3 regions of the Teredinibacter turnerae T7901 genome follow, and region 1 is predicted to be linked to each of the others. Evidence: predicted binding sites of a transcription regulator. Region 1 holds the regulator's gene; each other region holds the start of a gene.
The links. Region 1 encodes FNR, which switches genes on or off when oxygen is low (the NO sensors DNR and NnrR bind a similar motif). Its sites were predicted from a motif close to TTGATNNNNATCAA; they were not measured.
Positions count from the first base shown of each region.

Region 2: the regulator FNR is predicted to act here: its motif matches at 1,587-1,600, upstream of ccoN (cytochrome-c oxidase, cbb3-type subunit I).
Region 3: the regulator FNR is predicted to act here: its motif matches at 1,650-1,663, upstream of TERTU_RS04260 (bacteriohemerythrin).

Region 1 is NC_012997.1:2,883,739-2,887,020, reverse strand. Features, by position in the region: gene TERTU_RS11545 (hypothetical protein) at 1-149, opposite strand, end outside; gene TERTU_RS11540 (SirB2 family protein) at 351-722, opposite strand; gene TERTU_RS11535 (DUF4202 domain-containing protein) at 724-1,320, opposite strand; gene fnr (fumarate/nitrate reduction transcriptional regulator Fnr) at 1,320-2,060, opposite strand; gene TERTU_RS11525 (hypothetical protein) at 2,167-3,006, opposite strand.
Region 2 is NC_012997.1:3,354,595-3,357,876, forward strand. Features, by position in the region: gene ccoN (cytochrome-c oxidase, cbb3-type subunit I) at 1-1,384, opposite strand, end outside; gene TERTU_RS13260 (argininosuccinate synthase) at 1,688-2,923, opposite strand; gene TERTU_RS13265 (ABC transporter permease) at 3,078-3,282, shown strand, end outside.
Region 3 is NC_012997.1:1,015,053-1,018,334, reverse strand. Features, by position in the region: gene TERTU_RS04270 (DUF2058 domain-containing protein) at 1-344, shown strand, start outside; gene TERTU_RS04265 (hypothetical protein) at 443-1,645, opposite strand; gene TERTU_RS04260 (bacteriohemerythrin) at 1,941-2,393, shown strand; gene TERTU_RS04255 (bacteriohemerythrin) at 2,408-2,866, shown strand; gene pdsR (proteobacterial dedicated sortase system response regulator) at 2,947-3,282, shown strand, end outside.

The DNA of each region.
Region 1 (3,282 bases):
TCTTCACAGAATTTCCAGCTTAAATAGCTGGGAAATTTTTCTGTACGCTTGGCTTCAGCTTTTTCCCGTTTGCATTGCTCGTTGCAGCTTTCAGCAAAGCTCACAAACGGAATAAGAGAGCAAATTATAATAGCAGCGATATGTCTCATAATAATTTCCCTTTCTATTAAACTTTATTATTAGGGTCGAACAAGTTTTAATCTATTAAACGGCGCCCAAAAAGCAAAGTCAACCCCATGTGAACCAGTTACTTGTCTATTTCGGGAATTAGTTGACTTTTTGGAGATATGTGCGCCAACTTTACAAAAGTATTAAAGTTTGGCGCGGAATCTGATGAAAATATTGGGTTGTTAGTTTGGTTTTGTCAGAACAACAATAATGATAAAGAAGTAGGTTATAAATGACATTGAAAACAGAGTGATTTGGTATAACCGATTTTGGTGGGTGCGGAAGAGCAGTACGCCGAGCACAATATAAAGCGCAATGAGAGCGAGCTTAACGCCAAACCAGAACACGGCGAACGGTGAATAGCCAAAGAAGATAGCCAGGGTAACCCCGCTTATGAGCAGCCCTGTGTCATTTATGTGGGGCAATATTTTTACCCAGCGCTTATGCAGTAGATCTGATCGTCCGATTAGCCAAAGAAATCGCAGGGAAAAACCAACAAAAGTAAGCAGGGCAAACCACACATGTAGGTGCTTCGCCACGAGGATGTAGGGCATATTAGCTGAGGGCTTTGTTTATTAATGTACCGAGGTGTGGTTTGTAGGGCAGGGCGAGAGCGGCTTGGTGTCCAGATTCGGACATTTTGTTCCAGGTTTTCTGGATAATGTCGATGAGTTTGTCTTCTGCGTGTTTATTGGCAAAATCTTCGAGGTAGTGCTTAAGGAACACCAGACAAATGACATCTTCAAGGGTTTGGGTTTCCGGGTCTCTCCGCAGTTGCCTTTTTTGAATAAGGAACTTTACTCGCTCACAATCTTTTTCGTTAAAGCCGCATTCTGACATGATCTCTGCTGCGCGGTTTGCATGGAAGAGGGAAAGCTCCGAGCGCCACTTTTTGTAGCCAGCACGACCTTCAGGGTAGGCGGAGCGCGGCGATGTCCAGCGCTCGATGTGTTGCGCGCGAGCAGCAATTTGAAGGTGAACCGACGCTTCAGGGCAAAATTCAGCAAGTTGCTCGGTCATACGCTGTCCGTAGAGCAGTTCTTTCGGTTGCTGCTGGCCAGTTTCTGCGTTTACCTCAAGGTTCGGGTCTTTTGCATTGGCGGCATCGATTGAGCGAAGTGCCGCACCCAGCGCTGGATCTTGTGTCTGCATTAGTCGATAGAGACTGAGGCGACGCCTTTTAATGCGTCCAGATCAGAAATGATTACGTGTTTTTTATCCAGCGTAATCACGCCCTGCTTGTGTAAACGACTGAGTACCCGGCTGACCGTCTCGATTGTTAAGCCGAGGTAATTACCTATGTCGGATCGCGACATGGGAAGGTAAAACTCTTTTGCAGACAGGCCACGGTTGTGGTTGCGTGTAGAAATACTGAGCAACAGGGAGGAGATGCGCTCATCAGCGCTGTTCTTACTAAGTAGCGTAATTAGCTGTTGCTCGTGTGTTATTTCTTTACTCATCAACTGAAAAAAGCGGCGCTGAAGATTGGGAACTTGTGCGCTCAGCTCTTCGAGTCGGGTAAATGGAATTTCACATACTGCGGATGTTTCCAGTGCGATGGCTGAGTTGGTGTGATGGTTCGACGCGAGGCCGTCCATACCAATGATTTCGCCCGGTAGGTAGAAGCCGGTTACTTGTTCCTGGCCATCATGGGTCACCTTCACGGTTTTGACCGCTCCGGACCGCAAAGCGTAGACCGAACGAAAGGATTCTCCGGCGTGGTAGACATGGTCGGTCTTTTGTACCGGTCGCCCTCGCTGAATAATGTCGTCAAGTTTGTTTATATCGTCAATATGCAGGCTGATTGGCAGGCAAATAGATGCGAGACGGCAATCGGCACAGTTAACTTGAGGATTGTGGTGGCACTGATGGTTGGCAATAGACTGCGGCATGGCACCTTCCCAGGCTGTGATTTACGGCACCGGCCATTATAGCTAAAAGCGATGTTAAATGCCCGTAAAGACCAGCCTCTGCGGTAAAAAAGTGCCTCAAAAAGGTTTATTCGTGTGTTGGACCGTGATTTATCGGTAATTTCCCTTCTTGCAGTGCCTCCAGGTAGCGATTTTGCGTACAAAAATTTTGTAAAACCATATGTTGTAAGTGGCTTTTGCCCTCCAGCCCCATGTAAATGCAGTTGTTTTCAAGTTCGCATTCGCCATCGAACAGAATCCCGCCGTTTGCACTCAGGTCGTTGTCGATCAGCTTGGGGCGGTTGCCGATATAAATAAAGTCAGGCGCAATCATCCGTTTGACCTCGATAACATGTTCACGAAGGTCATCCAGACAGTTTGAGTCGTGGATCTGAATGCTCATTCCGGTAAACGCGTACTTCCGGATTAAGTCCCCAACGGCTTTTAACTTATCCAAGTCTTCGAGGTCACTCCGGTTGAGAGCGATCTGATAATGGTTGAAACCCAAGCCCTTCAACAGGGCGATGTGGTCACTGTTGACTTCATCCTGATGGGTTACCACTCGGTGCACGCGCTGCTCGGACTCTGAGAGTCCAAAGTGAGATGCTAACGCATGCATAATTCCGGTTAACTCGTAAGGCTCAAAGGACTGGAAGGGGTAGCACAGTAAGAGATTCTCTACTGATTTATGCCCGACGGCGTCAGCCCACAGTTTTATTTCTTTTGTGAGTAGCGCTCCGGCACCTGCCGCTTGCGGATTTGTACGCGCCCACCTGAAGGCGTGCCCATCCATACAAATGCTCACCGAGTGGCTTGGGTGGAGGCGGTATTTTTCCAGGACGCGAGCTGCTTCAAACGCCGAAATTTTGGTATGTCGGCGCAGCGTCGGGTGTTCAGAAATATTGGATTTGGGTTCATTCGTTTGCATAAAAATAGTCTAAGTCAGCGCGCGTTATCCGACTTGATGGAAATCAACGGCGTTGAAGGCTGTCGCGTGGGGTCTGGGAAAAATTGACACTAAATGCAAGGGTATTTGATGCAGTCACCAAAAATTCGCATGGCGAGGAGGGGAAGAGCTTTAGCGGCAGTGTGGGTACAAGCGGGAAATCAAACTCTTCTCCGGAGTGCCGCAGGCGCGGCACCAGTAAGATTTGCGAGGGGAGTACGTTCGTGAATTGTCCTAGGGCCTGTTAACACTAATTCA
Region 2 (3,282 bases), 470 kb from region 1:
TTCTGTATACGTTGTAGGCCATAACGAGCATGCCTGATGCGAAGGTCAAACCACCCAGGAAACGAACAATATAGCCGTAGTGGCTGGATTCCACCGCCTCAGCGAAACTGTAGGTCAAGGTAGAGTCCGCGTTAAATGCGCGCCACATGAGGCCCTGCATAATACCGTTTACCCACATGGAGGCGATGTAAAGCACGGTACCGATAGTTGCCATCCAGAAGTGGATGTTAATCAGATTCACCGAGTACATTTTGGCACGGCCAAACAGCGGTGGAACCAGGTGGTAGACCGCACCGATAGAAATCATCGCAACCCAACCCAATGCGCCGGAATGCACGTGACCGATGGTCCAATCAGTGTAATGCGACAGGGAGTTCACAGTTTTGATAGCCATCATCGGGCCTTCGAAAGTGGACATTCCGTAGAACGACAAGGACACGACCAAAAAACGCAATGTTGGGTCGGTGCGAAGCTTATCCCAGGCACCTGACAGGGTCATCATTCCGTTGATCATGCCACCCCAGGATGGCGCCAGCAGGATCAAAGACATGACCATACCCAGCGATTGCGCCCAATCTGGTAGCGCGGTGTACATCAGGTGGTGAGGACCCGCCCAAATGTAAACCGCGATCAACGCCCAAAAATGCACAATAGACAGTTGGTAGGAGTAGACCGGGCGGCCCGCTTGTTTGGGCACGAAGTAATACATCATGCCCAGGAAGCCCGCCGTCAGGAAAAAGCCAACCGCGTTGTGGCCGTACCACCACTGAACCATCGCATCCATAGTGCCAGCATAGGCAGAATAAGACTTAAACAGCGTAACGGGCACGGCCATATTGTTAACCACATGCAGCAGCGCGACAGTCACAATGAACGCGCCAAAAAACCAGTTGGCGACGTAGATGTGGGAGGTTGTGCGCTTAACCACTGTACCGAAGAAAACGATGGCGTATGACACCCAAACCAGGGTGATCGCAATATCAATTGGCCATTCCAGCTCGGCGTATTCTTTAGACGAGGTATAGCCCAGTGGCAGGGTAATCGCCGCCGCAACGATGATTGCCTGCCAGCCCCAGAAGGTGAACGGAATTAAAAAACCACCCCAAAGGCGGGTTTGGCAGGTCCGCTGAACCACATAGTAGGAGGTCGCGAACAGCGCACAGCCACCGAATGCGAAAATAACGGCGTTGGTGTGCAGCGGGCGCAAACGACCAAAGTGAGTATAGGGTTGCAGCAGGTTGTTCAGGTCCGGCCACACCAATTGCGCGGCGATCAATACGCCGATGAACATACCGACAATACCCCACACAACTGTCATGATCGTGAACTGACGCACGACCTTGTAGTTGTATGCCGGCTGTTCTGTTGCCAAGCCATTACTCATAGTGAAGTCCTGTGTTTTTGGTTTTTACGAGTTTAGAAACGACAGCGCCAGGAGCGCACCACCCATGCCCCTGGTCTACGAATACATTGTTTGGCGCTAGCTTGAGCACCGGGAATCACGCGGATTTTATATGGATATGGCACCGATATAAATCGCGCGCATGAAGTTACCTGAGATTATAGGTACTCAAACAAGCATAGGTTTGATTACCATCAAATGGCACACTAAACAACATGATACCTGAGAACCCGTTTGAAATTGCCAGTTTTAGCACTGGCAACTTCCATACAACCGCGATGAAGATCAGTTTTCCAGCTTACGACCCTTTTGCGCGGCGATGCGCATGCGCAGCGCATTAAGCTTGATAAAACCAGCCGCATCTTTTTGATCATACGCGCCTGCGTCGTCTTCAAACGTGGCGATAGACTCGTCAAACAGGCTATCTGCGGAACGACGGCCCACCACCGTAACGGCACCCTTGTACAGTTTGAGGCGCACATCACCGTTGACACACGCCTGACTTTCGTCAATTGCCGCCTGCATCATTTTTCTCTCAGGACTCCACCAGTAGCCGTTATAAACGAGATCTGCGTATTTGGGCATCAACGCGTCTTTGAAGTGAGCGACTTCGCGATCCAGGGTAATCGATTCAATAGCCCTGTGCGCAGGAAGCAAAATGGTGCCCCCTGGCGTTTCGTAGCAACCGCGGGATTTCATACCCACGTAGCGGTTTTCTACGATATCCAAACGACCAATTCCGTGCGCACCGCCTTTTTTGTTAAGTGTTTCCAGAATTGTAGCAGGCGACATTGCCTCGCCGTTTATCGCCACAGGGTCGCCTTTCTCGAATGAGATCTCGATATATTCCGGTGTGTCTGGTGCCTGCTCAGGGGAAACCGTCCAACGCCACATATCCGCCTCAGCTTCAACCCAGGGGTTTTCCAGAATGTCGCCTTCATATGAAATATGGAGCAGGTTAGCATCCATGGAATAAGGAGACTTTTTCGTCGCCTTGGCAAAATCCACCGGGATTTCATGTTCTTTACAGTAGGCCATCAAAGTTTCGCGAGATGTGAGGTTCCATTCGCGCCAGGGAGCAATAACTTTTACACCTGGCTTCAGTGCATAGGCGCCCAACTCGAAGCGAACCTGATCATTCCCCTTGCCGGTAGCGCCGTGAGAAATCGCGTCGGCCCCGGTTTCATTCGCAATTTCGATCATTCGCTTAGCAATCAGCGGACGTGCTATTGAGGTACCCAGCAAGTATTCGCCTTCATAGATTGCATTGGCGCGGAACATTGGAAAAACGTAATCCCGAACGAACTCTTCGCGTAAATCTTCAATATAAATTTCTTTAACACCCATGGCCTGAGCTTTGGCGCGAGCGGGCTCTACTTCCTCGCCCTGGCCGATATTGGCCGTGAATGTAACAACTTCACACTGGTAGGTTTCCTGCAACCACTTTACGATCACAGACGTATCGAGGCCGCCAGAGTAGGCAAGAACGACTTTTTTTATTGAAGAATTTTCGGCTGACATGTTGACTCCGTAACGGAATTGCCCGCGAACAGCGGATAAAACAATGAGGGGGCCGAATTTTAAAGGCTCGCCTCTCTAAACTCCAGTGCTTTTACGGTTACCCTGACCGATTAACGTCTGCATTAATCATTACTCAGGTTGCAGAGGCTTGAACATGACCCATCTTTCCGTATCCGCAACACTGCTTTCGATGGCCCCTCTGCTATTAGCCCTGCTGATTTTTCAATGGCAACTCGGCCATACGCGCGAGCTCGCCATTGCGGCGGTGCGCATGGTACTCCAGTTGGTTGGTATCGGTTACCTGCTTAATGTGCTATTTACCAGCCCCGCGCCAGTTCTGGGTTTGTGCGTGCTCAGCG
Region 3 (3,282 bases), 1.9 Mb from region 1:
CTGAGCGCGATGCCCAGGCAATGCGTAAAGCAATTGCCGCGCAAATTAAGCAACTGGTAAATCTGAATGCGGTGAAGCGTGAAGGCGACGTGGCGTACAATTTCACTGATGGCAAAACCATCAAAAAAATTTATGTTAGCCAAAAACTGGTGGATCAGTTGGCGCGTGGCCAGTTGGCGATCGCCAGCGTAGGCGAAGAATACCAGGTGATTCCTGCGAAAATCGCCGACAAAATTGCCGAACGCGATGCTTCATTTATTGTTTCGCAGGCGAGCAATACGCAAGCGATAGATGAAGATGATCCATATGCGGATTATCAAATCCCAGATGATCTAATGTGGTAAGCATTTAGCAGCCCGTTCATATCGAAAAAAGGCTGACGACCGCCGTCAGCCCTTACCGAATTGGCGTTAATCGAGCTTCTCAGTTCAATTAAATTCAGTTAATAGATTTTATAAGTATCGAACACCGCGAGACTCTCTGGCGCAACACCCTGTACTGCGCTTTTCAAATCCGCAAGATTCACTTTCCCTTTTTTCATTAAAACCCGCACCACATCATCCACACTGGCCTTGTTCGACGTTCTCTGGCGAATACTTTTATCCAGCGCATCGAAAAAGTTTGCAGCACCGGCCTTAATCGCTGAGGACTTTTTCGCCTTTCGAAAATCTTTATGAGAGCCGGCACGACGCGCCTGGCTCGCCAGTAACTTATTGTATCTCGCAGGCGTTAAACCACCGGCGCGCAACAATAGGTTGCTCGAATAAAATTCGGCTATGCCCTCCACAATCCAATCATCTTTTTTGGTGGCGTGAATTCCGGTAATAACATGAGTAAGCTCATGGATGAGCGTGCTGGACCCATTTTCACTCACCATCGGTCGCCCGCTGTGCAGATAAAGTGAGTTGCCTGCCGACAACCCGCCGCGCCATAAAGGGCTGCCACTACTCACAATTAGAATTTTGGCAGGCAGCGTTTGAAAGGCCTGCTCCATTTGCGGCCAAAGCATATTGAGCAGCACTAGCGCGTCCATGCGACTGTAATCCGCGACCACCGGCGCGCTCACCGCCACCTGAGTGTGCGAGCCTGTGCCGAGAGAATCCCGGCGTGTCCCCAGCTCCCCTGCGATTATCCATCCGGTAGGGCGCGAGAACCGCCGCTCAGGATTATCCAGTAGAAACCCTTCGCTAACATCTTTGGGTAATTCTTTGGCAGCTATCGCCTGCCACCCGGTATTCACATGCGGCCAGGTTTCAGGAAGTTTGAAATACAGCCTGCTTTGAGCGACGGCCCCCTTACGCGCGACCACGCGGGCTGGCGGCACCATATCGTCGCCGCGAAACAGCGCATAACTCTCCTCCCACCAGGCGTCATAAGCCTTCGCAGCCAGGCGCGAAGCTCGAGGATGTTTAATCGGGCAGCGAAATGTCAGCTTTGCGGCCTTTGCACCCGGTCGCCACAGCAAACGATCACCATCACGCTCAAGCGACTGCTCGCTGGTGAAGTCGACACACTGGGAGTGCGCCAAATTAAAATCCAGCAACTTAACCGCCCCCGCGTCTGGTAGCGCGAGACTGACCACGACCTCCCCGGGTCTGGCTGCCAGATCAAAATAGTAATTGACCGGGTATTGAGTATTTGCCATGACCTTGATACAGAACAGAAGGCTGGCACAAAAAATCATTATTCTACTAGTGAATGTAGTCATAGTTGCGCATCGATTTTATTAATGAAACATCGGAGTATTTGCAGTACCGGCAAGTTTTTCCAGCGAGAGACCCATTGGCATCGCCTAAATAACACGCGATTTACGCCACCAAAAACTGGCGCCTTATTCATCTACTCAATCGCTAATTCTTGATCTTGCTCTGTGTAAACACACGACTCCGCTTCTATGATCAAAAAAAATCGCAATTTATCCGTTGCCAGGAGGTAGCATCATGGCAATTACCTGGAATTCAGAACTGGAACTTGGTATTCCGGTGATCGATTCACAACATCGTCGCATTGTTGAATACATCAACGCTGTCTACCATGCTCGTAATACTCACAGCCTCGAGGAGATAGTGGAGGTGCTGGACGAACTCGTCGATTACACCTTGTCTCACTTCGCTTTCGAGGAAAATCTCATGGAAGAGGCGGGCTACCCTTTCCTGAACGCTCACAAGAAGGTACACCGCCTTTTTGCGCGGAGGGTAGGCAGCTTCCAGCAACGCGTTAAGACCGGCGAAGACATTACCGAAGAGTTGTTACATGTGCTCAAGGCCTGGCTTATTAATCACATAAAATGCGACGACAGAGACTATTCAGAGGTGGTTCGCGCAAACATGGTAGAAGCAACCCGACGAACCAAAGCCAAAAAAGGCAGTTGGTTCAATAGATTGTTTGGTTGAGAGGAGCTACGCCCATGATCGCCTGGTCTTCCGCGTTCGAAATCGGTATCCCCGTCATCGATAAGCAGCATCAGCGCATCATCGAATATATAAACCGTGTTGAGCAATTAAAGTGCGAGTCCAGCAATCGCGAGCAAACGTCGGAAATACTGGCCATGCTGGTGGACTACACCTTGTCTCATTTCGAATTTGAAGAAGCGCTGATGGAAGAAGCGGGGTATCGCGAACTTGAAGAGCATCAGCTGACTCACCGCGCATTTGTACAACAACTGGAATCGCTACACGCGCGCTTTAAGAGCGGCGAGCCGATCGCCAGCAAGTTAGCACAGATGCTGATGCATTGGCTCTTGGAACACATTAAAGAAGACGACTCCAGCTACGCCCCCATTGTTAAAGAAAATATTCTTGGGCAGGAGCCAGACTATCACCTGAACTGGGTGCAGCAGATGTCACAGCGCATATTTCGGCACTGATCCCCGGGTCTGTCGTAAACCTGCGTTCGCTGGTAAGCTGGCCGCCTCTTTAAACAACTTAGTTTCAAGTACCACGAGCCATGCAACGCCACGTCGCCATCGTCGAAGACGAAGAAGCTATCGCCCAAAACTATTGTGATGCCCTGCGTCGGCAGGGTTATAAAGTCTCCCACTACCGCAGCCGCCCCGAAGCGACTGCCGCGTTCGCCACACGATTGCCCGACCTGGCCATTATTGACGTCGGCCTGGGTGACGAGATCGAAGGCGGCTTTGAGTTATGCCGCGATTTGCGTAGCCGTGCGCCATCACTGCCGATCATATTTCTTACTGCGCGGGACAGTGAGTTCGACGTTGTCAGCGGCTTGCGGCTCGGCGCCGATGACTATCTCACCAAAGATATCTCCCAGCCACACATG